Regions from separate parts of the Rhodoferax potami genome, predicted to be linked through region 2. Evidence: predicted binding sites of a transcription regulator. Region 2 holds the regulator's gene; the other holds the start of a gene.
What was found. The regulator LexA, encoded in region 2, represses DNA repair genes until DNA is damaged. The targets are predictions, from matches to a motif close to ACTGTATNNNNATACAGT.
Positions count from the first base shown of each region.

Region 1: imuA (translesion DNA synthesis-associated protein ImuA) is a predicted target of LexA. The motif match lies at 9,051-9,068, and genes of this name have one in related genera.

Region 1 covers NZ_JAVBIK010000001.1:2,607,741-2,622,422, reverse strand. Annotated here, with positions in the region: gene RAE19_RS12625 (error-prone DNA polymerase) at 1-196, opposite strand, end outside; gene RAE19_RS12620 (Rossmann fold nucleotide-binding protein) at 340-864, shown strand; gene RAE19_RS12615 (dienelactone hydrolase family protein) at 873-1,625, opposite strand; gene RAE19_RS12610 (SDR family oxidoreductase) at 1,768-2,529, shown strand; gene RAE19_RS12605 (EamA family transporter) at 2,574-3,365, opposite strand; gene RAE19_RS12600 (hypothetical protein) at 3,362-3,508, opposite strand; gene RAE19_RS12595 (Lrp/AsnC family transcriptional regulator) at 3,574-4,044, shown strand; gene RAE19_RS12590 (transglutaminase-like domain-containing protein) at 4,106-4,969, shown strand; gene RAE19_RS12585 (acyl-CoA thioesterase) at 4,988-5,479, opposite strand; gene RAE19_RS12580 (PEPxxWA-CTERM sorting domain-containing protein) at 5,611-6,210, shown strand; gene RAE19_RS12575 (hypothetical protein) at 6,287-6,415, shown strand; gene RAE19_RS12570 (DUF1993 family protein) at 6,450-6,596, shown strand; gene RAE19_RS12565 (Y-family DNA polymerase) at 6,606-8,048, opposite strand; gene imuA (translesion DNA synthesis-associated protein ImuA) at 8,017-9,030, opposite strand; gene RAE19_RS12555 (HD domain-containing protein) at 9,162-9,791, shown strand; gene RAE19_RS12550 (flavin reductase family protein) at 9,804-10,388, shown strand; gene RAE19_RS12545 (hypothetical protein) at 10,918-11,211, shown strand; gene RAE19_RS12540 (C40 family peptidase) at 11,221-11,712, opposite strand; gene RAE19_RS12535 (multidrug effflux MFS transporter) at 11,712-12,944, opposite strand; gene RAE19_RS12530 (substrate-binding periplasmic protein) at 13,082-13,864, shown strand; gene RAE19_RS12525 (SDR family NAD(P)-dependent oxidoreductase) at 13,869-14,618, opposite strand.
Region 2 covers NZ_JAVBIK010000001.1:386,957-401,638, forward strand. Annotated here, with positions in the region: gene RAE19_RS01870 (Trm112 family protein) at 1-175, shown strand, start outside; gene lpxK (tetraacyldisaccharide 4'-kinase) at 1-12, shown strand, start outside; gene kdsB (3-deoxy-manno-octulosonate cytidylyltransferase) at 177-941, shown strand; gene adk (adenylate kinase) at 1,083-1,739, shown strand; gene RAE19_RS01885 (asparaginase) at 1,781-2,758, opposite strand; gene lexA (transcriptional repressor LexA) at 2,864-3,538, shown strand; gene RAE19_RS01895 (D-2-hydroxyacid dehydrogenase family protein) at 3,937-4,944, shown strand; gene RAE19_RS01900 (type IV pilus assembly protein FimV) at 4,975-6,924, opposite strand; gene RAE19_RS01905 (Crp/Fnr family transcriptional regulator) at 7,085-7,804, shown strand; gene RAE19_RS01910 (phosphotransferase) at 7,825-8,910, shown strand; gene RAE19_RS01915 (acyl-CoA dehydrogenase family protein) at 8,955-10,229, shown strand; gene RAE19_RS01920 (HD-GYP domain-containing protein) at 10,320-11,555, opposite strand; gene RAE19_RS01925 (DUF6806 family protein) at 11,667-12,293, opposite strand; tRNA gene RAE19_RS01930 (tRNA-Leu) at 12,309-12,401, opposite strand; tRNA gene RAE19_RS01935 (tRNA-Cys) at 12,472-12,545, opposite strand; tRNA gene RAE19_RS01940 (tRNA-Gly) at 12,612-12,687, opposite strand; gene lon (endopeptidase La) at 12,763-14,682, opposite strand, start outside.

The sequences.
Region 1 (14,682 bases), 2.2 Mb from region 2:
GTACCACCCCTGCCACCGAACACTCGTCCGTGATGGCCAGCGCCGCATACCCGAGCCGGTGCGCCCGCTCCACCAACTCTTCCGGCTGCGAGGCACCGCGCTGGAAGCTGAAATTGGACAGGCAATGCAGCTCGGCGTAGGCGGGCGCTGGGGCGGCTACCGGCGGCTGGGGCTTTTTGGGCTTGGGGGCTAGCATTTAAACTGTACAAAAATACAGTATATAAAAGAGATACAAATTCTGCAAAGCAGACGTCAGCCATGCACCCAGGCACTGCACTTACATAATGGTTAGGTGACGCTGCGAAACAAGCAACGCACCTCACTCTCAAGGAGTTCCGATTGCAAACCACGTCCATCCGCAAACCACAAGTCTGCATTCTCGGTAGTGCCGAACCCGGCTCCGCCGCTTATGAGCTAGCCGGCCAGGCCGGTGCCCTGCTGGCGCGTCACGGTATTACGCTGGTCAGCGGCTGCGGCAGCCCTGCTACCCGTGTGGCAGCTGAACGCGCCATCGCCGCGGGAGGGCTTGTGCTCAGCATCGTGCCGCCCGACGAAATGCCGCCACCCGACTGGCCAGCGACAGTCGTCGTGCCGTGCGGCATGGGGGATGCGCGAAACCTCCTCATGGCGCTGGCGGGCGATGCCTGTCTGGTCATCGGCGGCCGTGCCGGCACGATCTCTGAAGTCTGCCTGGCCTGGCTGCACAAGAGGCCGCTTCTGCCCTTGATGGGCTGCGGTGGATGGTCAGAGTCCTTGCCCGCCAATCCACCGGATGAGCGTCAGAACTCCCCCATCTTGCCGTGGGGCAGCATGGCGGAACTGGAGCAGCAACTGCGCGGGTTGAAGCTCATCCCTTCTGCCTGATTCCCCGCTTAGTACAGCACCCGCCTGAACATGCCAATCGCCATCTGGTAACCCAGCAGCTGCAGCTCCGCGTCATAGCGCTCGCCTTCGTCTCGCATGAAGGCGTGCACGCCGTTGAACTCGTGCCATGTGAAGTTCACACCGGCTTTCACCAAAGTGCTGTAGACCAGCGCACGGCCTTCGGGCGGGATGTGGGGGTCTTGCTTGCCCCAGATCATTTGCAGCTCACCTTTGATTTCGGGCGTGCGGGTCAGGCTGTCATTGCCTGCGCTGGAGGGCACCATGCCGGAATGGATGTCGGTGGCATAAAAGCAGGACGTGGCGCTGATGGCCGGGTGCATAGCCGCGCGATAGGCCAGGCCGCCCCCTAAGCAAAAGCCCATGGCGCCCACGCGACCCGAGCAATACGGCAGCGTCTGCAGGTGGTCGATGATGGCTTGCGCATCACCGTCGTGCGCTTCCAGTGTCTTGGCTACTTTGTCGGCGTTGCCCTTGTCGCGCCCTGCGTCGTCATAGCCCAGCACGGTGCCGATGGGGTTGAGCTCATGAAACACCTCGGGCACCACCACCACAAAGCCGTGCCCGGCCATGATCTGCGCGCTGCGGCGAATGGGGCCGGTCTGCTGAAAAATCTCGGAATAGAGAATGATGGCCGCGTACTGCTTGGGCGCTGCGCCCTCAGCCTCCTTGGGGCGGTACACATAGCAGCGCATCACGCCGGTGGGGGTGGAGAGGTCGACTTCATGGGACTGGATTTGCACAGCAATAACTCCGGTGAAAAACGTGCCCCGAGTATCCGGCACTGGCGGGTTCGGTCCGCGCACTGTCGCGCGGGTTACGCCAGCGGCGGCACGGCGCCATACCGCGGCCTAAGATGCCTTTTTTTGCGGCAAGGGGCATTCCATGGACATTCGGTTTGACAACAAAGTAGTGCTAGTCACCGGCGGTGGCGGTGGCATTGGGCGGGCCAGTGCGCTGGCGTTTGCGCGTGCAGGCGCCAAGGTAGCGGTAACCGACCGCGACGTGGCAGCAGGTGAAGAAACCACGGCGCAGGTCAAAGCGCTGGGGGCCGAGGCGCTGTTCATTGCGGCGGATGTGATGCAGGCCGCGCAGGTGCAAGCCATGGTGACTCAAGTGGTGGCGCACTTCGGGCGGCTGGACTGCGCCTTCAACAACGCCGGCATTGAAGAAGAACACATGCGCCTGGCCGACTGCGAAGAAGCCACCTTCGACCGCATCATGGGCGTGAACGTCAAGGGCGTGTGGCTGTGCATGAAGTACCAGATTGCGCAGATGCTCGCCCAAGGTGGCGGCGCCATCGTGAACACTGCATCGGTGGCCGGGCTGGTGGGCGCGCCCAAGATGTCGACCTACAGCGCGAGCAAGCATGCGGTGATTGGCCTCACCAAATCCGCCGCGGTGGAGTACGGGCGCAAAGGCATTCGCGTGAACGCGGTGTGCCCCGGCGTGATCCGCACGGTGATGCTGGAGCGCGCCGTGCAAGCCGACCCCAAGGTCGCCGCCACGGTGGCAGGCGCCCACCCGATTGGCCGCATTGGCGAGCCCGACGAAGTGGCCGCTGCGGTGCTGTGGCTCAGCTCGGATGCGTCCAGCTTTGTGACCGGCCTGGCCCACACGGTGGACGGCGGGCTGACCTCGGTGTAAAGCGCTTGTTCGAGGGCTAGCCCCCGACATTCACGCCCGGCTTTTCATGACCGGGCGGTGCGGCTGCGCAGCCAGCCCACAATGGCCGGGCCGTACATGATCATGGCGAGCGCACCGGCAATCAGCGGCAGGGCCAGGAACACCCAGCCGGTGAGCACTTCCTTGCCAATCACCACACCCACCACCAGGGCCACAGCAGGGTTCACAAACGAATAGCTGCCGGCCACCGCAGCCGTGGTGTTTTGCAGCAGCCAGAGGTAGGCATTGAGTGCCACGAGCGTGCCGAACACCAGCAGGTACCACCAGGCCAGCCAGCCCTCATGGGTCACGTTCCCCAGCGACCCTTGGGGCTCGATGAGCGAAGCCGCCACCACACCCATGAGCCCGCCGGCCAGCCACTCGGTGGCCGATGCCATGGCAGGGCCCGGCAAGTCCAGTTTGCGGGATGCGTAGGAACCCACGCTCCAGCACAGCGGTGCGCCAAAGGCGGCCAGGGCACCCAGCCAGCTGGCAGAAAAGTCGCCCTCCATGGCAAGAAGCAAAGCACCCGCCACACCCAACACCAGCCCGATCCAGCTGGTAGTGGGCACGCGCTCGCCGCCCAGTCGCGTCCACAGTGCCAGCCACATGGGCATGGTGGTGATGACCGTGGCCATGAGCCCGGAGCCAATGCCCTGCTTTTGCGCGAACACCACCAGGTTCATGGACACAAACACCATCAGCCCGCCCACCAGCGCGGCATTGCGCCACTGGCGCCAGCTGGGCAGCTTTTCGCCGCGCCACAAGGCCCAGGCCAGCATGATCACGCCGGCCAGCGTGAAGCGGGTGGCATTCATCCACAGCGGGGAAAGCTGTGCACCGCCACGCCGATGGCAAAGTAAGTGGTGCCCCAGACGATGTACACCAGCCAGAGCGCCACCATGAGGCGCCAGAACGGGGATAAACGCCAGCCTTGCTGAATATTGAGTGCCGAAATCATGAATAGTCCGTAAAATTTACGGCAACCAGCGCCGTTGGGCGTGATATTATCGAAAAACCAGCCCAATGCAAGCAAATATTCAGACAGACGCCATCGACGCAAAAATTCTTACGGCCTTGGGCGAAGACGGCCGACGTTCTTACGCCGAGGTGGGTGCCGAGGTGGGGCTGTCTACCGCCGCGGTGCATGAGCGGGTCAAGAAGATGCTGGAGCGCGGTGTGATCCGCCGCTTCTCGATCAGCGTGGATCCGCACACCGTGGGGCTGAACTTCACCGCGTTTGTGGCGATTCGCAACGATGGCGGTGCCCACTGCCGCGACATTGCACCCCGCCTGCGCGAGCTGCCCTCGGTGCAGGAGCTGCACAGTGTGGCAGGTGAATACGACCTGCTGGCCAAGGTGCGTACCCCGCATGCCCGCGACCTGGAGGCGGTGCTGCTACAGATCAAAGCCATCCCAGGCGTGGCGCGCACCACCAGCACCGTGGTGCTGAACACCGAGTTCGAAGACCAGCCCCTGCGCCTGCCCGGCACCTGAAAGCACACCCCCTTGCAGGGCGGCGCACAGACAAAAGCGCGCCAAACCTGTAGAAGGGGGGATGATCCGCCTCCGCCTTGCCATCCAGCTGCACTACCAAGTGCAGCCCCCGGGTGGCGACTTTGTATTCCACCTGCACGCGGCCTTCACGCCGCGCCAGCGGGTGGTGTCCGAGTCGCTGCACTTCAGCCAGCCCCTGGCCTACACCCTGGAGAGCAGCCCGCCCTCCACCAACCGCGTCCTGCGTACCAGCGCCCTGCCCGGCATGCTGCAAGTGGCCTATGCGGCTACGGTGGATCTGGACCATTGGGTGGCTGCACCCGCCACCATCGCAGAAGTGCCGGTGAGCCGCCTGCCTACCAACGTGCTGCCCTACCTGTACCCCAGCCGCTACTGCCAGTCGGATTTGCTGCTGCAGTTTGCCCAGCAGGAGTTCGGCCAGCGCTGGCAGGGCTACAGCCGGGTGCAGGCCATTCGCGACTGGGTGCTGCAACACACCGCCTTCAGCCCCAACACCTCCAACAGCAACACCTCGGCGCTGGACACCTTGCAAAGCCATGTGGGGGTGTGCCGCGACTTTGCGCACCTGATGATTGCACTGTGCCGCGCAGCCAATGTGCCGGCCCGGTTTACGACCGGCATCGACTACGGGGCCGACCCCGCGCTGGGGCCGACCGACTTCCATGCCTATGTGGAAGCCTATGTGGGCGACCGTTGGTATTTGTTTGACCCCTCAGGCACCGCCATCCCCATGGGCCTGGTGCGCTTTGCCACCGGGCGCGATGCGGCCGACGTGGCTTTTGCCACCATCTTCGGCACGGTGCAAAGCAGCACGCCGGTGATCAGCATTGAAGCCATTCCAGGGGCGGACGGCCTGCTGCGGGTGCCGCACCACAGCGCGGATGCGCTCAGTACGGACGGCTGAGCCCAGGCTACAAAAGACTTAGACCGTGCCGGGCTGGCGGGTGGTCTTGCGGAATTTTTCTTCGAGTTCTTGGCGCAGGGCTTTGCGCATCTGGGCTGCCTCGAAGCGGCGCTTTTCGTCGTCAGTTTCGGGCTGCAGCGCAGGCACCGGCGCGGCCTTGCCGTGGTCGTCCACCGCCACCATGGTGAAGAAACAGCTGTTCACATGGCGCACCTCCTGGGTGCGGATATTCTCGGCAATCACCTTGATGCCCACTTCCATGGACGACTTGCCGGTGTAGTTCACGCTGGCCAGAAAGGTCACCAGCTCCCCCACATGGATGGCCTGCAAAAACAGCACCCGGTCCACACTCAGCGTCACCACATAGCGCGAGGCATAGCGGCTGGCACAGGCATAGGCCACCTGGTCGAGCAGCTTGAGGATGGCGCCGCCGTGCACATTGCCGGAGAAGTTGGCCATGTCAGGCGACATGAGCACGGTCATGGTGAGTTGGTGGGTGGGCAAGTTCATGGGCCAGAAAGTAGTGAAAAACGCGAATCATGCGATTGTTCACACTTTCCGCCACGCATCCATTCGGACTAGTGCGCCAAATGGCGTAATTTGTAAAAATACAGGCAGTTACAAATTGTTAAGATCTTTTTATGAAGAACATCCACACCAAAGCAATCGCCGTCGTTTTCGGCTTGCTGTCGTTCGGCGCACAAGCCGCCAGCTCTTTGACTTTCCAAGGCGTGACCTTCGCGTCTCAGGCGGTTGATGCCGATACGCTGGAGTTCTCTATCCTCAATTCCAATCACGCCACTGGCGACTGGAGCGGCGCGAGCTTCTTGAAGGCGTTTGAAATCAAGGGCTTGGGCACCGAAGTCCTTTCCGGCAAACTCATCAGCGGCCCCGGTGTCACTGCACCGAGCTTCGGCTCCGTAACTGCTGGTGTAGCGGCCAACTTGGGCTGTACAACCGGCGGCACTAAGGGCGCCTGTTTTTCTTTTGCGACCCCCTTGGCGCTGACAAGCAACATGACATGGCGCATCGACTTCACCGCCGCCGCTGCTGCACCTTTGGTGTTTGACACACCACACATCAAGGTCCAATTCCTGGACAGCTTGGGCGACAAGAAGAAAATGGGCGACTTGCTCTCCCAAAGCTTGCCCGTAAGTGCTGTTCCGGAGCCAGAAACTTATGCCCTGCTCTTGGCGGGCTTGGGACTGGTCGGTGCCGCAATGCGCAAGCGCAAAGCCTGAAAACGGTTGATACGCTAAAAACAAGGGCCCTGAGGGGCCCTTTTTCATTCCCGGAGCCGAGAGTAGGATTCCGCGCATGTCGCCCCATTTTTTATTTGACGCCAGCGTGCCGGTATTCGCCCGCTACTTGGATCAGCTGCAAGGCTTGTTAGCCAAGGCCGCCGCACACTGCGAGGTACCCCGGAAGCGGAGCTACTGCCGCTGAACGTACCATTCACGACCCGGCCGGCGAGACGACCGTGGCGCTGGATGACAGCACCTTTTTGCAGCAGTACGCGCTGCCCAACTTCTTTTTCCACCTCAGCATGGTCTATGCGCTGCTGCGCCAGCACGGCCTGCCACTCAGCAAAGGCGACTTTGATGGCTGGCATGTGTACCGGGGCTGAGCCGCGCGCTCAGGCAAACAGGCCGTGCAGAAACCACGCCAGCGCGTCCGGGTCTGAAGGCCCAGAGGCAGCCTCAGTGTGCGCCGCCAGCCGCTCGCGGTACACCCACACCAGCCCCGCCTGCGGGCTGCGGGCCATGTAGTAGTCGCGCAAAGCGGGCTCGCCTTCGAGCCAACCCGTTTCCAGGCGCTGCGGGCCGGCCAGTAGCGTGAGTTCGCCGTGATAGTGGGGAACGCTTTGGCGCACCACCAAGCGCTGCGGCACCGGCAGCAGCCAAGTGGGGTACAGGTCGGCAGTGGGCAGCACCGCGCTCTCTAGTTCAGAGTCTTTTAGGCCTCTAGCGCTCATGGAATGTGCGCGAGCAGCTCCTGATTTCATAGCAGATGGGTTTTCTTTGCGCGCCATATCTGCCCGCCACGGCTGCCAGCGTTGCATGCGCTCGGGCCGGTGGTCGGCCTGCGGGGTGGCGCACTGCACGCTGTGCGCGCCCAGCCGGGCGGCCAGGCGCTCCAAGGTCTGGTGCAGGCTGTCGCCCTTGCGCACGTCTTCGGGCAGCAGGCTGTGGCTCTCGCCGCCCAGCGGCTGGGTCTGCAGGCTGCGCAGGCGCAGGTACAACACCGGCGCGGGCAACGTCACGCGGGCCAGCTGCTCACCCAGAATGCGTTGCAGGTGGCTCATGTCCTGCGTGGCCTCGGCGGTGCGCAACTCCAGGCGACCTTGCTGGCCGCCCTGGTGGTGGGCGTCCACATGGCGGGTGTTGGCGCGGCGCACGTCTAGCTCCCACAGCAGCTCCAGCGCCAGCACCCCGGCCTGGCGGGCGCGCAGCCACACCAGCAGTTGCGCCAGCAGGCGGCGCGCGCCGAACAGCAAGGCCGGCGCCGAATCCACACTCGCCGCCAGCTCCAGGGGGGCATCAAACACATCGGGCAGCGTGAGCCAAGGGTAGACCTCAGGGCGCTGGCCGTAGGCGCGGTCCAGCGCATCCACCACCTCGGCACCAAAGCGCCGCACCACACCGCCGCGCGGCAAGGCCCGCAGCTGCCCCCAGGTGCGCACGCCCAGGCGGGCCAGCGTGGGCAGGTGCGCGTGGGCCGCGGCTAGGGTGTGCACCGGCAGGGCATCGGGCAGCACCGCACGCACCGGCGCGGCCTGCCCCACCCGACAGGCGTGCACCTGCAGCGCCGCCAGCGCTATTAAAGATGTAGCACCTTGCGCATATTCCGCGAGCGCTACAGGCTTATTTGGCTCTAAAAGTTGCCGCAGCAACGCTGTGCGCCCGCCGAACAGGCGCTCGCTGGCCGATACCTCCAGCACCAGTACATCGCCCACGCGGGCCACCAGCGGCGTGAAGCGCAGCGCCCACCATGCCAGCGCGGTGGGGGTATCCACCAGCGCAGGCTCGGTCGGGGCGGCCGCTGCATCAGGCGACGGCCGCAGCGCGATCCAGTGCATGGCCTGTCTCCACATCCACATACCCAACCGCATCGGCCGCTCCGTGCGCCGCCACAGCCAACTCGCCCTGCGCGGGAGGCAGCGGTGGCCACGGCAGTGCTTGGCTCTGCGCGCCCCCCAGCGCCTGCTGCTGAAAAGCGGCGCGCGTGGCCTGTGCATCCAGCGGCGTGTCAGACAACATGCCCCACACTGAAGCGCGCTCTTGCTCCATGCCCTGTGTCAAGGCACGGCTGGCGGCCAGCAGCAGGCCTAATTGCTGGCTGCGGGCCTGCAAGTGCAAGGGCTCGGCCAAGGGCGGTCCGCGCCGCTTGAGGATGTCGACCTCCAACCCGTCCAGCAACAACCCTTGCAGCGGATGCCGGGCGCTGGCCATCGGCTGCACGAGGAGGCGCAGCACGGCGGGCGACGCGTCACTGCGCGCCCGGTCTGGCCGCATCACAAAGAGCAGCTTGTGGTGCTCGGCAGCTGCCAAGTGCAGGCGACGGAGCTGGTCGCCCCGGGCCTGCGGCAACCAGGCCAGCACAGCATCCACCTCGGCGCAGCGCAGCACCTGCTCGGTAGCCCAGAGACGTCCGCTCGCTTCATCTTTGACGCGCGCGCCCTCTCCTGCAGTGGTAGACGCCAGCACCGACAGCAGCCGCCCTGAGCGCAGGCCCAGCCGAGAGAGCGCCGGTGCAAACGGCAGCTGCGGCGGCCCCACCATCACCACCGGGCCGCGCCCGCACGCTGCCAGCGCGGGCAGCAGCAGGCGCCACTCGCTGTGCGCGCCGGCAGGCTGCAGCAACTCCACCAAGGCGCCCACCGGCCAGCCGCCGCCGGGCAAATGTGCGTCCAAGAGCGCATCGCCCGTGGCCTGCACCGCCTCTGTGGGCGTGGCCAAGGTGTGCGCGTGCCAGACACCGGCGTGGATGTCCTGCGGGTCCGGCACACCGGAGGCCAAGGCCGTGTCAGCAAGATGGGAATGGCGCGCAGCGCTAGTCATGGCAAGGGCTTCAATAATTTACTGTATTTTTAAACAGTATATGGAAAAGCCCTCTGCTATCAAAATCAAGAACAGGGTTTGCAGGCCCGGCGGGCGCTGGCGGGGTGGCCGGTTTTGCTAGAGTGCCTGCCATGAACACCGCACCGTCTTTGGCCGCCCTGAAACCCCTGTTTGCATCTGCCTGGCACGATGCCGGCGCGCGCACCGACGGCACCGAGCTATGCGGCGCACTGCTGGCCGCCTACGCCGAGCCGCAGCGGCATTACCACAGCACCCAGCATCTGGCCGAGTGCTTACACGGGTTTGAAGTGGTGCGGCATCTGGCGCAGCGGCCTGCTGAGGTGGCGCTGGCACTCTGGTTTCACGACGCGGTGTATGACGTGCATGGCAGTGACAACGAGGAACAAAGTGCCGCTTGGGCACGGCAGGCGCTCACCACCGCTGGTGTGCAGGCAGAAGTGGCAGAGCGCGTCTACGAGTTGGTTATGGCCACCCGCCACACCAGCGCGCCCGCCGCAGGCGATGCGCAGTTGCTGGTGGATATAGACCTATCCATCCTCGGTGCCGACGCGCAGCGCTTTGCGCAATATGAGCAACAGATCCGCAAGGAATACGCCTTCGTACCCGAGGACCTGTTCCGCACCAAGCGCAAAGAGGTGCTGCTTTCCTTCGCAGCCCGCCCACGCATCTACGGCACTGACCACTTCCACGCCACGCTAGAGGCCCGTGCGCGGGTGAATCTAGCGCAGGCATTGGCGTAACCACACACCCCTATGAACACCCTGCCCGACTTCTGCTCCCCCGTCCCGCTGGACAAGGCGTACCGCCTGCTCAACCATGGCCCCACGGTGTTGGTGTCATCCGCGCACGCAGGCGAACACAACGTGATGGCCGCCGCTTGGTCCATGCCGCTGGACTTCCAACCGCCCAAGGTGACAGTGGCCATCGACAAGGCCACCCGCACCCGTGCGCTGGTGGACGGTAGCGGCTGGTTTGCACTCAACATCCCGGCCCGCACTCTGGCGCAAGCCACACTAGGGGTGGGCACCGACAGCGCACGCACCATGCCTGACAAACTGCAACGCCACGGCATTCACACATTTGCGCCACCGGATAGTGACGTGCCACTGGTGCAGGGCTGCGTGGGCTGGTTGCTGTGCAAAGTGCTGCCCGAGCCACACAACCAGCAAACCTACGACCTGTTCATCGGCGAAGTAACCCACGCCTGGGCGGACAGCCGCGTGTTCAACAACGGACACTGGGAATTCGACAAGGCACCCGATGATTTGCGCACGCTGCACTACGTGGCAGGTGGGCAGTTTTTTGTGATTGGGGAAGGGATGAAGGTGGGGGAGTGAAATCAATTCACCCGTTTGAGGGATATGCGTACCCTGCGATGTCGTCCAAAATCATGAGCACATGCCATCGATATATCCACCCGACTCATCCATACGCCCCTCACTCCGAATCACAGGAGCACTACTGCTCCTTGGCTCTACGAAATGGGAGATTGGATGTAGCGTGCATTTCCTCCGACATGGCAGGCACAGATTCTCGGAATTTTCACAGCTTGCTTTGCCCTTGCATTGCTTTTCATGGCGGGGCTTTTGAAAAAAGGCATGCGCAGCAACAGGAAGTTTGATGTCTGAAATAGACGTTCAAGGCGATGTTTCGTACACCTCGGCATACGTGCTCTTGACGCTCCCGTTGTTGACGTTTTTTTCCATATTTGCCGTACAAAGCGTTGGCCTTAAAGAACTGGCGGTCCTCGCTGCGGCCTCCAGTCCCCCATTCATAGCCTTCTGGTCAAAGTTCGTTCAGAGCCAACGTCGGCTAAAAATAAGTGTGAGCACGGGTGAGATAGCGGTCTAAACGGTGTCCGCCTTCTTGACTACCAAGCGCACCGTATATGCGCTCGAGCGTTTTAGTTCTGTACGTGCTTACATCGAACCAGGAAAGTTTCCTAAAAATGTCGTTGAGCTCGTCACAAACGCCGGAGGTGAAGCGCTATTTGTTGCCTCATTTGAACCAGCAAGTCTCGCAAACTCTTTCTTATCGATTCCTACCGATATCGAAAACCCAAAATCAACCCAGCTCAGACGCGCAATAGCCCAGGTTTGCAACCTGACAGACCAAGGCTTTTTGGGGCAAAGATGGGTTGGAGCACAACTCAAAGATTAGTCACGCCGCTCAAGGCCGCCGGTAACTCACCTGCTGCTTAGCCCAGTACGACGAATTCAACCGATCCAGCCGCACGGTGCCACCGGTAGACGGCGCGTGCACAAAGCGGCCTTCGCCCACGTAGATGCCGGCATGGTTTGCGCGGCCGTTTTGGGCAAATACCACCAGGTCACCGGTGCGCAAGCTGGGTGCGGGGATGCTGGTGCCCCAATCGATCAGGCCGCCGGTAGTGCGAGGCGCTACGACACCGGCGCGCTGTTGGTACACATAGCCAATCAGGCCGCTGCAATCAAACCCGCTAGCGGGCGTGTTGCCGCCGTAGCGATAGGGCGTGCCCACCAAGCCTATGGCCATGACGGTAACGTCGTTGGCCTGATCCAACGTCAAGCGGGCAGCCGGCTGGGGTACTGCTGCGGGCGATGAAGGGGTCGTAGGCGCACTCGAACAGCCCGCCAACACCAGCACTGCGCTGGCAAGCAGCAAACCACACAGCGCTCGCATCACAACTCCTCCACGCGCCGTCCGATCTCGGGCCAGCGGCTGCGAATGAACACCCAAGAGCACAGGCCCACACACATCATCAGCACCGAGGCAGTAGCCAAGCCGATGGTGGAGTGCATGACCAGCGGCGACACCACCCCGGCCACGATGCCATTGGCCGTAGAGCCCACAAACATCTGCAGGCTAGACGCCATGCCCCGACGGTCCGGGTGCAAGTCCAGCACCAGCAAGGTCACCACCGGCACCATGAGCGCCCAGCCGAAAGCAAAAATGGCGATGGGGAACAGCGCCCAGCTCACATGTGCCTTGAACAGCAGGTTGGCAACAAGGTTGATCACCCCGATGGCGAGCATGATGAGAAAGCCGTTGCGGATCTGGCGCTTGGGCGCAATCTTGCCGGCCACCCGGCCGCTGACAAACGCGCCGCCCATGATGCCGCTGATGGTGAGCACAAAAAACCAGAAAAACTGCTGGGGCTGCAACCCCAGGTGCTCACCCAGAAACACCGGCGCACTCAGCACATACAAAAACATGCCGTTGAACGGAATGCCGCTGGCCAGCGCCAGCAACAAGAAGCGCGGGTCGGAGCCCAGCTTCCAATACCCGGCCAACAGGTTTTTGACATGAAAGTGCTGGCGCTGCGCGGGTGGCAAGGTCTCGGGCAACAAAAAGTAGTTAGACATCCACAGCGCCACGCCCACCGCGGCCAGGAACCAGAAGATGCCGTGCCAGCTGGCATGAATCAGCAGCCAGCCCCCCACCATCGGAGCAATGGCAGGCGCCACCCCGAAGAAGATGGTGACCTGGCTCATGACCTTTTGCGCCTGCGAGGGTGGATACACATCACGAATGACCGCGCGTGAAATCACAATGCCCGCGCCGGTGCACAAGCCCTGCATGGCCCTGAAGAAGATGAGCTGGCCGATGGTTTGCGACAGCGCACACCCGACCGAGGCAATAGTGAACGCTGCCAGCCCCCACAGCACCACCGGGCGCCGGCCGAAGCTGTCTGAAATGGAGCCGTGGAACAGCGCCATGAAGGCAAAGCCGAACAGATAGGCCGACAGCGTTTGCTGCATCTGCACCGGCGTGGCCCCCAGCGACTGGCTGATGCCGGCAAATGCAGGCAGATACGTATCAATGGAGAACGGCCCCAACATGCCCAGCAAGGCGAGCAGGATGGAAAACGCCCATTGCGGGGCGCGCCAGAGTTTTTGGGCTTCGGGGGTCATGGAGTGCAGCAAACAGGTACAGCTCGCTATTGAAACACGGGGCAAGGCGACGACGTGGAAAGCGTTTTCAAAAACCTGCATACTTGCGGCCGCAACATTAGTTCACTTACTAGACAAAATCGCAAAAAAGGATTGCTTTGAAACGCTGGTTCGCATTCATGGTGAGGCTTTGCATGCTGGCGCTCAGCCTGGCCGGCAGTGCCCATGCGACAGCGCCTGTGATTCCGGTCTTCAGTGGCGATGGCTCGCCCCCCAAGATGTTTGTGCACGAGGGTGAGCAGCGCGGCGTGCTGATTGACATCTTGAACTACGTGGACAAGCAGATGACGCAACACCGCTTCGAGCTGAGTTTGTACCCGTGGGCCAGGGCTTATATGGCGTCGGCATCAGGCCAGGGGGGCTTGCTGGGCATTTCCTGGACATGGCGGCGCGATGAGGTGTTTGATTACTCCGAGCCTTTGTTTTATGACGAGGTAGTGATCGTGGTGCGCAAGGGCCACGAGTTCAACTACCAGAGCCTGAGCGATCTGCAGGGCAAAACTTTGGGCACGGTGCGGGGCGCCAGTTTTGGCAGTGCCTTTGACCGCGCGCACCAAGACGGCGTGTTCTCAATCGAGGGGGACAACGGCGCGCGCAACCGCCTGAGCAAACTTGCCGCCGGGCGGATTGACTGCGCACTCTTCAATGTGGGCAAGGCCGGGTTTCAAGAAACCCTGCGCCTCCACAAAATACCAAAAAGCCAGTGGAAGAACTTTGTGGTGCTGCCGGTGCCACTGCGCCGCGACCCGAACTACCTGGCCTTCCCCAAAACCATGCAAATGGGCGAGTGGCTACGAGGGTTTAACGAAGTCATCCGGCAGGGCTATGCGCGCGGCGATATCCAAAAGATCATCGAGCGCAACCTCTTCGCCAGCCAATAACCGACTACCGGGCGAGATAGCCGCCATCCACCGGGTAATACGCCCCGGTGACGAACGAGGCGCGGTCTGAGGCCAGCCACACCACCAGCTCGGCCACCTCGGCAGGCCGCCCCAAACGGCCGGCAGCGTGGGCCGCCACCAGCATGGCGCGGGTGGCGGGGTCTTCGGAGAGCTTGCTGACCATGGGCGTTTCAATGAAGCCCGGGCCCACCGCATTCACTCGCACACCTTGCGCGCTGTACTCCAATGCAGCTACCTGGGTCAGCCCCACCACGCCGTGCTTGGCGGCGGTGTAGGCTACCGAGCCGCTAAAGCCCACCGCGCCCAGCACCGAGGCCATGTTGACGATGGAGCCGCCACCATGCTTGAGCATGGCTTCAATCTGGGCCTGCATGCCGTAAAACACGCCACTGAGGTTGATGTTGAGCACGCGGGCCCAGCCGTCCAGCGGGTAGTCGGCCGTGGGCGCGGTGGGGCCGGCAATGCCGGCATTGTTGACCGCAATATCCAGCCGGCCGTAATGCACCACCGCACGCCCAACCAAGGCCTGCGCCTCGGCGGGCTTGCCTACATCGGCGGCCACAAAAATGGCCTCGCCACCTTGCGCGCGGACCAAGGCTACGGTGTCGGCACCTGCGTCCAACTGCACATCAGACACCACGACACGGGCACCCTCACGCGCCAACAACAAGGCCACCGAACGGCCTATGCCAGACGCAGCACCGGTTACCAGCGCCACTTTGTGTTTCAACATTGCATTTCTCCTGCCATGGACGTGCGGCAAGACACCGCATCGAGGCAGGTTAGAAGGTGCGGTG
Region 2 (14,682 bases):
ACGACTCATTGAACTACTGGTTTGCCCCGTCACCAAAGGGCCCCTCGAATTCGACCGCGATAAGCAAGAGCTGATTTCCCGGAGCGCTCGCCTTGCCTACCCCGTGCGGGACGGCATTCCGGTGTTGCTGGAGAACGAAGCTCGGGTATTGAGCGACGCAGAACTGGAGGGGTGATATGGTCTACACAGTGCTGATCCCGGCGCGTCTGGCTTCCACCCGTCTGCCCAACAAACCCTTGGTAGACATCGGCGGGCTACCGATGGTGGTCCGCGTTGCGGAAAGGGTAAAGGCCGGGTTATCGGCCGACGTGCGCGTGGTCGTTGCGGCTGACGACGCCAGCATCCTGAGTGCCTGCCAAGCGCATGGCATAGAGTGCCTGCTCACCCGAGTGGACCACCCCTCGGGCAGTGACCGTCTCGCAGAAGCCTGCAGCCTCTTGGGTCTGGCGGATGACGATATTGTGGTCAATGTGCAAGGAGATGAGCCCCTGATTGACACCTCGCTGGTGTCTGCGGTTGCGAGCCTGCTGGAAACCCACCCAGTTGCCACGATGGGCACCGCCGCACATCCCATCCAAGAAGTGGCGGACTTTACGAACCCCAATGTGGTCAAAGTGGTCACCGATGCCGCCGGATTGGCAATGTACTTCAGCCGCGCACCTATCGCCTGGTGGCGGGATGGATTTGCCCAAGGCATCCACACATTGCCCGACCCGGCGCCGCTGCGCCACGTCGGAATCTACTCTTACCGGGTAGGCTTCTTGCGGACCTTCCCTTCCCTGCCGCAAGCCCCCATAGAGGTCACCGAGGCCCTGGAGCAGCTCCGCGCCATGTGGCATGGTCACCGCATCGCGGTGCATGTCAGCCAGACAGCGCCAGGCCCCGGTGTTGACACCCCGGAAGACCTTGAACGCGTGAGACGCATCATCCTCGCCAACTGACCGCCTGATACTGTGGCGCGCTGTAAGTTCCGCACCGGTTAGGGCGTGATATTCTCCAAGGCTAATCGCCCGTCCATAAAAAGCGCGCTGAAGCAAGCGCCCACGGAGACGCGCTGGCTTTTCTTTCAATCCGAGGTATTCATGAGACTGATTCTGTTGGGCGCACCAGGCGCTGGTAAAGGTACGCAAGCGACTTTCATCTGCCAAAAGTACGGAATTCCCCAAATTTCCACCGGCGACATGCTGCGTGCTGCCGTGAAGGCCGGCACACCCTTGGGCCTGCAAGCCCAAGCGGTCATGGCATCCGGCGGACTGGTCAGCGACGAGCTCATCATCAACCTGGTGAAAGAGCGCCTGACCCAGCCCGATTGCGCCAACGGCTTCTTGTTTGACGGATTCCCACGGACCATCCCCCAGGCAGATGCCATGAAGGCCGCGGGCGTTGCTTTGGACTATGTGGTGGAGATCGACGTACCGTTCGAGGCCATCATTGAGCGCATGAGCGGTCGCCGCTCGCACCCCGCCTCCGGACGCACCTACCACGTGAAGTTCAATCCGCCCAAAGCCGAAGGCCAGGACGATGTCACCGGCGAGCCCCTGATCCAACGGGACGATGACAAGGAAGAAACAGTCAAAAAGCGCCTGGAGGTCTACAGCGCCCAAACCCGTCCACTGGTGGAGTACTACTCAACCTGGGCGCAGAACGAGCCCGCTACCGCGCCCCGCTACCGTGCCATCAGCGGAATGGGCGATGTGTCCGACATCACCTCACGGGTGCTGGAAGCATTGTCCAAATAAGGGCCGCAAACCTCACGAAAAAGCCGCTTCAGCGGCTTTTTTTACGCCAGTAAGTCGCACATTAATTGCACGCGCGCCTTCACCGCAGAGAGCCCTGGGTAGACGCGCAAGCCAGTGCCCGGCGCTTCGCTGCGCACCACGCCCCCCCTCGCACATCGACTGGCTAGCACAACCTGCACGCCTAAACCTGCAGCGCGCACCAGAGCGGCCTGTAGGGCCTCGTTCACGGTTCCGTTACCAGTTCCCGCCACCACCAAGCCTGCCAAGGGCACTGGATCGCTGTCACGGGCATTCAGCACCGCTTGGATCACGTGCGCGCCGGCACCTGCGTAGTTCATCACCACCTCCACTCGGGGGGGAGTGGCATCAACCCACTCAGGCAAACGCTGAGCCAGCATGCTGGACGAAGTATCAGACGCGAAAGTCCAACGTACGGCGCCCTCCTCCACCCATCCCAGGGGACCTGCATCGCCTGAATCAAAGGCATCGACGCGGTAGGTGTGCGCTTTTTGTACGTGTTGGGCCGCATGCACAGCTCCCGCACACACGACCATCACCCCCCTGGCCGCGGGATGAAGGGCGACAGACACCGCATCCAAGACGTTCTGCGGCCCATCGGGTGTCAAGGCGCTGGCCGGGCGCATGGCACACGTCAGCACCACGGGCTTGCCATTAAGGCAATTGGCCAGCGCGAGTTGCAAAAAGTACGCCGTCTCCTCGATCGTATCGGTGCCATGGGTAATGACAATGCCCGCCACCTCTTCGTCTTGAAGGTTGCGATGGCAAGCATGGACCAGTGATTGCCAAACACTCCAGTCCATATCCTTGCTATCGACTTGCGCAATCTGTTCGCTGCCCAACGCGGCCCCTTGGAGTCGCTCAGGCATACCGGCAATCGCAGCCAAGATATCTGCCACAGGAACCTCACCGGCGCGGTACCCCACGTTATCGGCCGCATTGCCGGCCCGCCCTGCAATCGTTCCACCTGTTCCCAAAAAAACGACTCGCTTTGTTGCCATTTCCACTGCCCTTGCCAAATTCAAAAAACTGGTTGAAAATACAGTTACTGGATAAGAAAACAGTGTGTATGCACACACAGCCTCTACAGTTACCAAGGAGTCAGTATGCTCGAAAGTCCTAAACTCACAGCCCGGCAACAACAGATTTTTGATCTGATTCAAAGTGCCATTGCGCGTACAGGCGCGCCACCCACACGGGCAGAAATCGCCAGTGAATTGGGCTTCAAGTCTGCCAACGCAGCGGAAGAGCATCTGCAAGCCTTGGCCCGCAAAGGGGTGATCGAGCTGGTGAGCGGCACCTCCCGCGGGATTCGCCTCAAAAGCGACGCCCTACGGTCTATCCAAGAGTCACGCATCAAGCAGTTCTCTCTCCCCTTACCTGGTCTGACCCAGCTAGCCCTGCCCTTGGTCGGGCGCGTTGCCGCAGGCTCACCGATCCTGGCGCAGGAACACGTGGACCAAACCTATTACGTAGAAAACAGCCTCTTTCAGCGGCAACCGGATTACTTGCTGAAAGTGCGCGGTATGTCGATGCGCGATGCCGGCATCATGGATGGGGACCTACTGGCGGTCCAGGCGACCAAAGATGCAAAAAATGGTCAGATCATCGTGGCCCGCTTGGGCGAAGAAGTCACCGTCAAGCGCTTTCGCCGCAACAAGCACCTGATCGAGTTGCATGCAGAGAACCCGGATTACCAGACCATCGTGGTGGAGCCTGGTGAGCCTTTCGAAGTCGAAGGTCTTGCCGTTGGCCTGATTCGTAACACGATGTTGATGTGAACAGGAGCACCGTATGACCATTAGCACGCTTGCACTCAGTCTCCTGAGCCAATGGGCTCCGAATCACTGGTTTTCTGCCCCTTCCACGTCACACTGCATTACCCGCACAAGACGCCCCTTCGCGGCGTCATCCAAGGTTGCCAACGCTATCAATTCGATAGCATCCACCGCAACCGTAGCGTGCGCCAGGGCCCCAAAACCAGTACAAACCAGACCATTGCGGATCGTGCGATTGGTCGAGCAAGGTCAACCAACAGCGCACGTCGGAAGAATGGTGATTTCGGGACGCATGGCAGACGTGTGCGCCGAACTAGATCGGCTTGCAGCCGCTGAAGCTCCATAGATTACACGTTCAGCCGAGCGACTTGGTGGCGTGTCAACAAGGCACAATGTTGGGTATGAACATTGTGATTCTTGACGATTACCAAGATGCGGTTCGCAAATTGGATTGCGCTGCCAAGCTGGATGCCTATCAAGCAAAGGTTTACACCAACACCGTCAAAGGAATTGGCCAGCTCTCAGTACGCCTCAAGGATGCGGATGTCATTGTTCTGGTGAGAGAACGCACCCAGATCACGCGTGCCCTGGTGGAGAAACTGCCTAGGCTGAAGCTCATTGCCCAAACGGGCCGCGTAGGCGCGCACATCGATGTCCAAGCTTGCACTGAGAGAGGCATCGCTGTATGCGAGGGTTTAGGCTCGCCCGTTGCCCCTGCCGAGTTGACTTGGGCCTTGATCATGGCCTCGATGCGGCGCCTGCCTCAGTACATCGGTAACCTCAAACATGGCGCGTGGCAACAATCGGGGCTCAAGGCCGGATCGATGCCGCCGAACTTTGGGCTCGGAAACGTATTGCGCGGCAAGACCTTGGGAATTTGGGGCTACGGGCGAATCGGCCAACTGGTCGCCGACTTCGGCAAAGCGTTTGGAATGCAAGTGAGCGTCTGGGGAAGCCAAGAGTCTCGAGACAAGGCTGTTCAAAATGGTTACGCAGCTGCACCAGATAAAGAGTCGTTCTTTGCCAGCAGCGACGTCTTGTCTATTCACCTCCGGCTATCTGATGCGACTCGGAACATCGTCACAGCGTCAGACTTGGCGAACATGAAACCCACCGCACTGTTTGTGAACACCTCAAGGGCTGAGCTGATTGAAACTGATGCGCTCATTGGTGCGCTGAATCGAGGACGTCCCGGCCTGGCGGCGGTCGATGTTTTTGAAGCGGAACCCATTCTTCAGGGCCACGCCTTGCTTCGTCTGGAAAACTGCATCTGTACCCCCCACATCGGGTATGTGGAGCAAGACAGCTACGAAATGTATTTCAGTGCGGCTTTTGACAATGTCATCAACTACATCAAAGGCACACCCAGCAATATCGTCAACCCGGGCGCCCTTCAAGTCCGACGCTAGATACCACCCCTCACGACCGGGAGAGGGAAATCACAGACTGGTTTTTTTACTGTCCAGCGGAGGCAGATCAAAGTCGATCAAGTTGTCGACCTCTGAAGGAGCTGCCTTCTGAGAGTCTTCTGTGATGTCGAGCTCGAAATCTACAGAGTTGCCCGATTGATACGCCGAGGGGATGCCGGAAGAAACGGGGCCCGGGCCCGTGGGGACTTCGAACGCATTTTCGGACGACAACCTGTTCGCGCTGAATGACAGTGGAGCGCCATCCAGCGCATGCACCAAGCGATTGCAGACAGCATGCAAGAGCAATAGTTCTTTGAAGGCTTCCAGCTCAAACCGCATATCAGACTTTGAACCAGACGTGCGTACGAGGTAAGACTCGATGAGGGACAGTGCCTCTTTCGACGGCCAGAGCTTTACAAGCTGATCACAAATTTCCGGGAAATTTTCTAAACTGCCTTCGCCCTGATTAAATGACTGGTACTCGGGCACATAGCCTGTAAACACCGCATTGAATTCCCGCCGATAGTGATCGAACTTGTCCTTGCGGCTCAAGGTGTGGAATATTTTCAGCAGGTCGATATGAACCATGGGGTTCAGCCCAATGGAGTCATTGACGTGCCCCTCCAACAGGGAGATGGCCTCCTCATACTGCCCCAGAGCCATGAAAAACTCCGCCTGCTGACGAACATCGATCATTTCATGGCTGTTCACCGCCCGGAGACTGGACGGCATACTGACCGAGAAATCACGAGAATCCGCATAAGCAGATGTTTGGTCTTTCTGACCATAAGAACTCACAGGCTCGCTGGAGGCAGAGGGGTGAGCCCCAATGTCTAGATCAATATCGACGCTGCTGACAGCGCCCTGAGATGCCTGGCCTTCGCTCTTTGGCAAATTGGACTCGGCACGCTCTTGTTCCGACAAGGATTGCAGGAAGGACGGGGACACCTCCACCGTTTCTGGAATAACCTCAGTCGTACCGCTGCCGCTCCACCATGCACTACCGGCGTTCGCTCGCTGTGCCTGCCGGCGGAAAAACCATCCTCCCCCTGCCAACAAAAGAAGCAACAGGCCAGAGAGTCCAATCACCACCGGGTTAGTGTATTTTTCACTCTCGGCTCGCTCGATTCGCATCACCAAATCTTGCATCTGTTTTTGGTTTTCCCCAGATGCGTTGCGCAGACTGAGAATGTCAGCCTCCATGCTTTTCAAGCGCGCCGCGTCCTTCAGGATATCTTCAGGCGTCAGATTTAGGGCGCGCCACAGAGCCACCGCCTCACCCCGCTTTTGGGCATCTTCAGTGGATGTGCTTAATAGCTCCTGCGAAGAGACGAGCACGGGATCACGCTCCACCGTGAGATCCAAGGGTGCTAATTTCAATCGCGGTTTGCTCTTTACAACAGGAGGCTCGAACACCTGTTTGGCTCGAACAGACGGCGACGTTCGTGGCGCCTTTGCAGGGCTTTCTGTCTTTTTTTCTCTGCTCGGAACTGATCTGACGCTATCCGCATCCGGGATGGAAGCGAGCGCTCCTGGTCGGTTTAAAGCGGGGGGGACAACCGGCGTCACTTGTGCAGCGACCACTTTGGCGGTGTCGCTCACTATGTCCGAGAGCAATACATAGCGGCGTGATGTCTTGGCGCTACATACTGAGCGCAAGTAGACCGTCACGACAGGCTCATCTACAGGCAAACGCGCCCCAATGCGCACCTGCCATGTGCGGCCCGCAGCAGGCTCCTCGGAGACCAGAGTTACCCTGCTTTGCTCAACCTTGTTTTCGCCATAGAAAACATCGGCCTCAAAGCAGACGTCGCTGACGTCTTCATCAGCGGCCGCCGAAACTGAAATTGACAAATTGAATGGCTGCGAAATCAGCGCTGTACCACTCGCGCGGCCCAACGTCAGAGCCTCGGAGCCCAGCGATGCCACAAGCAACATGGCGCCGAGCGCACAGCTTTTAATTTTGAAAACAGATTTCATTGTTACAAATGATTCTCGCACAAGTCATACAAACGACTGAGGCCCGCCCCCACCAGCTGAGTCGCCAGACACACAGGAGACAACCGCTCCTCCGGCTAGCGCAATGACAAACGACAATCTGATCCTCGGCATTCGCTCCCCTGCCCACTCAAGACACCTTATGGACGAACCCATTCTTACAATTGAAGAACGATCTGCCATCAATGCAGGCCGGTGGTTTTCGAGCCTCTCGCCTTCGCTCAAGCATGATATTTTGCGGTGTGCCTATGTAAAGCGCTACCGCGATGGGGATCTGATCGCAGCGCGCGGTGAGCCACCCGAAGAGTGGATTGCATGCGCCAAAGGCGCGGTGCGGGTCAGCTCCACATCCATTTCCGGAAAGCAAATAACGCTCACCTACGTAGAGCCAGGCATCTGGTTTGGTGACGTTGCTATTTTTGATGGCGACCGCCGCACGCATGATGCCTATGCCCATGGAGACAGCACCGTACTGTGCGTCGCCAAAGCGGATTTCAAGAAGATATTGGCAAGCCATGTCGAGCTATATGAGGCCATGCTTCGCCTGCATGCCCGCCGCATCCGCCAACTCTACGGTCTCGTGGAAGACCTCAACACCCTGCCACTCCGCGCTCGCCTTGCCAAACAGCTTTTACACCTCGTGCGAAGCTACGGAGTTCCCTCGTTGAGCGATGGCAGCGAAGTTCGAATTGGCCTGCAACTGGCGCAAGAAGAGTTGGCCCAATTGCTTGGGGCATCCCGTCAGCGCGTCAACCAGGAACTCAAGGCCATGGAGCGTGAAGAAGCGATTCGCATTGAACCGGGCGGCTTGGTTATTCGCGACCGCGCCGCACTGATGCGCATCATTGAATCCGACCTATAGCCCGAAGGGAGCCATCCACCATGACCCAATTTGACCAATTTGTGGGAACCCGAAGCGTGGGGGCAGCCCATGCCATCGACGAAGCTGCGCTGGAACAGTGGCTGATAGGCCACGTGGGTGGCTACCAAGGCCCCCTGCGCGTGGAGATGTTCAAAGGCGGGCAATCGAACCCGACCTACAAGCTAATCACGCCCGCGCGAAGCTATGTTATGCGGGCTAAACCGGGACCGGTAGCCAAACTCCTACCCTCCGCCCATGCCATAGAGCGCGAGTTCGCCGTGATGCAGGGACTACGGGGTAGTGAAGTTCCCGTCCCCGAGATGATTTGTCTGTGCGAAGACGAGAGCATCATCGGTAGAGCCTTTTATGTCATGGAGTTCATGCAGGGCCGGGTCATGTGGGACCAGTCCTTACCGGGAATGAAACCCAGCGAGCGGTCCGACATTTACGACGAAATGAACCGGGTGATTTCTGCCCTGCACACTGTCAAATTTCAAGAGCGCGGCTTGGCCGCGTACGGAAAGCCGGGTAATTACTTCGAGCGACAAATCGGACGCTGGAGCAAGCAATACATCGCCTCCGTTACCCAAGCAATTCCCGAAATGGACCGTCTGATGGAGTGGTTGCCAGCCAACATCCCGGCGATGGCGCGGAACGACAATTTGGTAAGCGTGGTGCATGGAGACTATCGGCTCGACAACCTGATGTTCGCAAGCGACGCGCCCAAGGTCATTGGCGTACTCGACTGGGAACTGTCCACGCTCGGCCACCCCTTGGCGGACTTCAGCTACCACTGCATGGCTTGGCACATCCCACCGGGCGACTTCCGAGGAATCGGAGGTCTTGACCTGAAGGCTTTAGGTATCCCCTCTGAGCATGATTACATCGCGAGGTACTGTGAGCGAACAGGGTTGGCCACGCCTGCGCAGTTGCAGGAAGACTGGAGCTTTTACATGGCTTACAACATGTTCCGGATTGCGGCCATCCTCCAAGGGATTGCCAAACGGGTCGAAGCGGGTACCGCATCCAGCCCTCAGGCCATGGCTTCTGCAGCCGGTGCGAGGCCCCTTGCACAAATGGCCTGGAAATTTGCGACTCGCGCCTGATACCTGCCTCCAACTCACTCAGCCACAACCCAACGGAGAACCCCATGGACTTTGACTACTCGCCAAAAACTCAAGCGCTGCAAAAACGTCTGCTTCAGTTCATGGAGGACCACATCTATCCTGCTGAGACCGCGTACCACGAGGAAATCGCTGCCAATACGGCAGCAGGCAAGCGATGGACGCCCTTACAAACGATAGAGGCGCTGAAGGTCAAGGCTCAAGAGGCAGGCCTTTGGAATCTTTTCATGCCGGTTGACAGCGCCGAAGCAGCCGGATTCCACGGCGCAGGACTGACCAACCAGGAATACGCACCGCTTGCTGAGATCATGGGTCGGGTGATGTGGTCCAGTGAGGTATTCAACTGCTCAGCGCCCGACACCGGCAACATGGAAACGATTGCACGCTATGGATCGGAGGAAGCCAAGCAACGGTGGCTTAAGCCGCTCATGGCAGGACACATCCGTTCCGCCTTTGCGATGACAGAACCCGCTGTTGCCTCGAGTGATGCCACCAACATTGAAACAAGCATCACGCGGGATGGGGACGATTACGTCATCAACGGCCGCAAATGGTGGATATCTGGCGCTGGTGATCCACGTTGCGCGGTCTACATCACCATGGGCAAGACTGACCCGACTGCGCCGCGCCATTCACAACAAAGCATGATTTTGGTACCGGCGGATACCCCCGGCATCAAAATCATCAGGCCATTAAACGTATTTGGCTACGACGATGCGCCACATGGGCACATGGAAATGGTTTTCGACAATGTGCGTGTGCCAACAAGCAGCATTCTCTTGGGAGAAGGCCGCGGATTCGAAATCGCACAAGGTCGCCTCGGCCCCGGCCGCATCCACCACTGCATGCGCCTCATCGGCCTTGCGGAGCGCGCCTTGGAGTTGATGTGCAAGCGGGCCAGTTCACGCATCGCATTTGGCAAACCCGTCGCTGCACAAACGGTGACGCAAGAACGCATCGCGGAAGCCCGCTGCAAGATCGATATGGCACGCTTGCTGACACTCAAAGCCGCATGGATGATGGATATGGGCGGAAACAAGTTCGCCAAAACAGAAATCGCCATGATCAAAGTGGTAGCACCCAATATGGCCTGCGAAGTCATCGATTGGGCCATGCAAGCCCATGGCGGCGGCGGCATGTGCGACGATTTTCCGTTGGCTTACTCCTATACCTGTGCGCGTACGCTGCGATTTGCCGATGGCCCCGATGAAGTCCACCGCAACGCCATCGCAAAAATGGAGCTGGGCAAGTACTCGGTTGCGAGCGCACCCGTAGAAATGCCGATCACTCGCGGCTGCTGATATCAACAGAGCGCGGCGACCGCCGCGCTCTGTTATTGATAGCAAGACCCGCAATATTTATCAGCGCTAGGCACCGCAATTACGTAATTCTCAGTAGTTCCCTGGCGTTCCCGACCAGAGCTCATCCAGATCAGTGAACTTCCATTTGGCAGGCTCTTCTCTGCTCACAATCTTCTCGGTAGTCCCGGGCCTCGACAGATCAACAACCTCCGGCAGGATGCGCATTTGGGACTTGGTTGAGTAAAAAACCTTCACGCAAGGCGTTGTCAACGATTTGGCGGTTTGCTCGACCACCACCCCCAAGCGCCCGGAGCTAAGCCTTACCAGCGAGCCAATCGGATAGATACCAAGGCTCTTCACAAACGCCTGAAACACTTTGCCGTCAAAGTGCCCACTCGCCCACTCCGCCATTTTTCGAAGTGACTCGGCAGGGTCCCACCCCGCTTTGTAGGGACGGTTGGAAGTGATGGCGTCATACACATCACACACGGCGCCCATTTTTGCAAAAAGGCTGATTTCATCGCCTTTGAGACCATGCGGATAACCAGATCCATCCATTTTTTCGTGATGGTGAAGACATACATCCATCACCACCGGATCGGCCCCGCCACTGTTTTGCAGTAAGCGATAGCCCTCTTCGGGATGCGTTTTGATGATTGAAAACTCTGCTTCAGTCAGCTTGCCCGGCTTGTTCAACACGCTCATGGGCATGGCTGCCTTGCCGAGATCGTGCATCAGGCCGGCAAGGCCTGCGGAGCGGGTTTCCTCTTCATTCAAGCCGAGCTGTTTAGCCAAGGCCACCATCATCGCGCAAACCGCCACCGAGTGCATGTAGGTGTAGTCATCGGCGGTCTTAAGGCGAGCCAAGCTGATCAAGGCACCCGGATTACGCGACACCGAGTCAGCAATCTCTTGTACGAGCTGCTTTGCACCGCCACTGTCCACCGTCTTGCCCATGCGGGCTTCTTCGAACATCGACAGGACAGCAGCGCGCGACTGGTTGCATATCTTCGCGGCCCGGGCTAGCTCCTGTTGAGCAGACACCGGTGCAATGTCCCTGTGCACGGCGACTTCCTCTTGGAGTTCAGCATCCACTGCTTCTTCAGTCTCGACTTCAGAGACGACCGACTCTCCGGGCGGAACATCCAATCCTTTGCTGCAGTCAATCCAGACTTCCCGGATGGCACTCGCGCGGATCGTAGCCAAGTCCTTGGGGTCAGTAATAACAAACCCGGTGCGCCAAAAAGGATGATCCATCCAAGAGCCGCAAAACTCTTTCAGATGCATGCCAATGACCAACTGATCGACTGTAATTTTTTTTAGCATAGGAACCTATAGCCTACCGCTTCCCAGCGAATTCAGTTGGGGAATTTAGGTACCAAATCCAGTCACACTGCCGTGTGAAGTAACCGCACCCTGAGCCTGTAGCGTGGCCCGTTAATGCAGGTGCCGTGGTTTTCTGCCGCCACCATGACCGGAGGACGAGCCGCCCGAGCCGCGGGGCGGTTTCCCGATTTCCAAAGAATTCACGAGATCATCGAACCGCTGGGCAAATAACTTGTCGATTTCAGAAACGACACCGCCCAATTCGGCACCATCAAAATGACGCTCCATCAAATTGACCATGTCCTGCACGAGAATGTCACGCTGAACTTGCATGATGGCAGCAGGGTCCGGCCCCACAAATAGCATCACAAAATCGTCTCTCGACTCGGAGCCGGGCGCGCCCTCTTCCTCGTCGAACTCCGCATCATAAAAAGTAACCTCGATGGCCGCGCCGGCCGAGGCGAGGTCATTCAGATTCATGCATACCTCGTCCAGCGTCTGCCGAAAATCATCCTCGCCAGGCACCGTCCAACACATTTGCAAGATATGTTCGTGCGGATTGAGATGAATGCCGGGTTCGTCCTCGTAGCTGCTCTTGGCAGCATCGGCGAGTGACTTCGAACCTGCGTAACGCCAAAGTGGCTTGAGAGCATCTTGGAGTTGGAGGTAGGTGACCTCCGGCCGCAACACGACTTGGCCGTGGACGTGAATTTCGAACGAGGCGTTGAATCGTGACATAAGACTTGAATGAAATGGTGCCTGAGACCGGAATCGAACCGGTACGCCCGTTATTCACGAAGCGGCGGATTTTAAGTCCGATGTGTCTACCTATTTCACCACTCAGGCACGGGTGTCTATTGTCAAACAAAAATGCCCTACCAACCGGGGCTGACAGGGCATTTTGACCAGATAAATCTGGAGGCGCGGTCCGGAGTCGAACCGGACTAACCGGATTTGCAATCCGGGGCATAACCGCTTTGCTACCGCGCCACTAACCGAATCTGCTGGCTAACAGCAGAATAAAAAAGGGAAGCTTGTGCTTCCCTTTTTCGGAATTGGAGCGGGAAAAGAGTCTCGAACTCTCGACCTCAACCTTGGCAAGGTTGCGCTCTACCAACTGAGCTATTCCCGCGTTTCAAGCCTCAAATTATAGCGTGATTTTTTACGCCAAATTCAAAAATGAAAACTTTTTAAAGACGAATTGCCTTCAATGCTTCACCGGAGTTGCCAGGACATCCTTTGACACTTCCGCAACCGCAGGGGGCACAGGCTCTTCATCCGGCAGCGGCACCGGTTGAGACACTAAGGCCAACTCAAGAACCTTGTCAATCCACCGCACAGGCACGATCTCCAGACCGTCTTTGACATTCGCGGGAATATCCTGCAAATCTTTGGCGTTTTGCTCTGGAATCAGCACGGTCTTGATGCCGCCGCGCAGTGCAGCGAGCAGCTTTTCTTTCAAGCCGCCGATCTCCGTCACCTCACCGCGAAGCGTGATCTCGCCTGTCATGGCAACATCACCGCGGACGGGAATACCGGTCAACGCGGACACAAAGGCCGTCGCCATGGCAGCTCCGGCGCTCGGCCCGTCCTTGGGGGTTGCGCCATCAGGCACGTGGATGTGAATGTCTTTTTTCTCAAAGGTCTCATCCTTAATGCCCAATCTGCGCGCCCGGCTGCGTACCACCGTGCGAGCTGCTTCCACAGACTCCTTCATGACGTCACCCAATGAACCTGTCCTGGTGATGATGCCCTTCCCAGGTGTCAGCGCAGCCTCGATCGTCAACAAATCGCCACCGACCTCCGTCCAAGCAAGACCGACCACCTGACCCACTTGGTCTTGCTCTTCGGCTCGACCGTAGGTGTAACGTCGGACACCTAGAAAATCGTTCAAGTTGTCAGCGGTTACGACGACTTGTGCTTCCATCTTCTTCAGCAGAAGACCCTTGACCACCTTGCGGCAAATCTTAGAGAGTTCGCGCTCTAAAGAGCGCACCCCGGCCTCACGGGTGTAGTAACGGACGATATCGCGCACCGCACTCTCGGCCACCGAAAGCTCAGATTCCTTAACACCATTGTTCTTCATCTGCTTTGGCAGCAGGTAAGTGATGGCAATGTTGGTCTTTTCGTCTTCGGTATAGCCCGACAGTCGGATAACTTCCATTCGGTCCAGCAGAGCCGGAGGAATGTTCATGGAGTTTGACGTCGCGACAAACATCACGTCACTCAAGTCGTAGTCCACTTCGACATAGTGATCGCCAAATTTGCTGTTTTGCTCAGGATCCAACACCTCCAGCAAGGCGCTACTCGGGTCACCGCGGAAGTCCGTGCCCAACTTGTCGATCTCGTCCAGCAAGAACAAGGGATTGCGGGTTCCGACTTTGGAGAGGCTTTGCAGCACTTTCCCCGGCATCGCACCGATATATGTCCGACGGTGACCGCGGATTTCAGCTTCGTCACGCATGCCACCCAAGGCCATGCGAACGTACTTACGCCCCGTGGCTTTGGCAATACTCTGCCCCAACGAGGTTTTACCGACCCCGGGAGGGCCTACCAAGCACAAAATCGGCGCCTTGACCTTGTCGACCCGTTGCTGAACCGCAAGGTATTCCAAAATGCGGTCTTTGACCTTGTCGAGACCATAGTGATCTTCGTTCAGCACATTCTCTGCATTGAGCAGGTTGTGTTTGATCTTTGTCTTTGCAGACCAAGGCAATCCTGTCAAAACCTCGATGTAGTTCCGGACTACCGTGGCCTCTGCAGACATGGGCGACATCAGCTTGAGCTTTTTGAGCTCAGCCTCTGCTTTCTTCAAAGCTTCTTTCGGCATCTTTGCCGATTTGATCTTCTTCTCGATCTCTTCGATGTCCGCACCGTCTTCGCCTTCTCCAAGTTCCTTTTGGATGGCTTTGACCTGCTCGTTCAGGTAGAAATCCCGCTGGTTTTTCTCCATTTGCCGCTTGACCCGGCCGCGGATCTTCTTGTCCACATTCAAGATGTCGACCTCATGCTCGATTTGCTCGAACAAGCTCTCCAAACGGTCCTTGACCTCCGGCAAACCCAGAATGGCTTGCTTGCTATCAAGCTTTAACGGGAGGTGCGCGGCAATTGTGTCAGCCAGACGCCC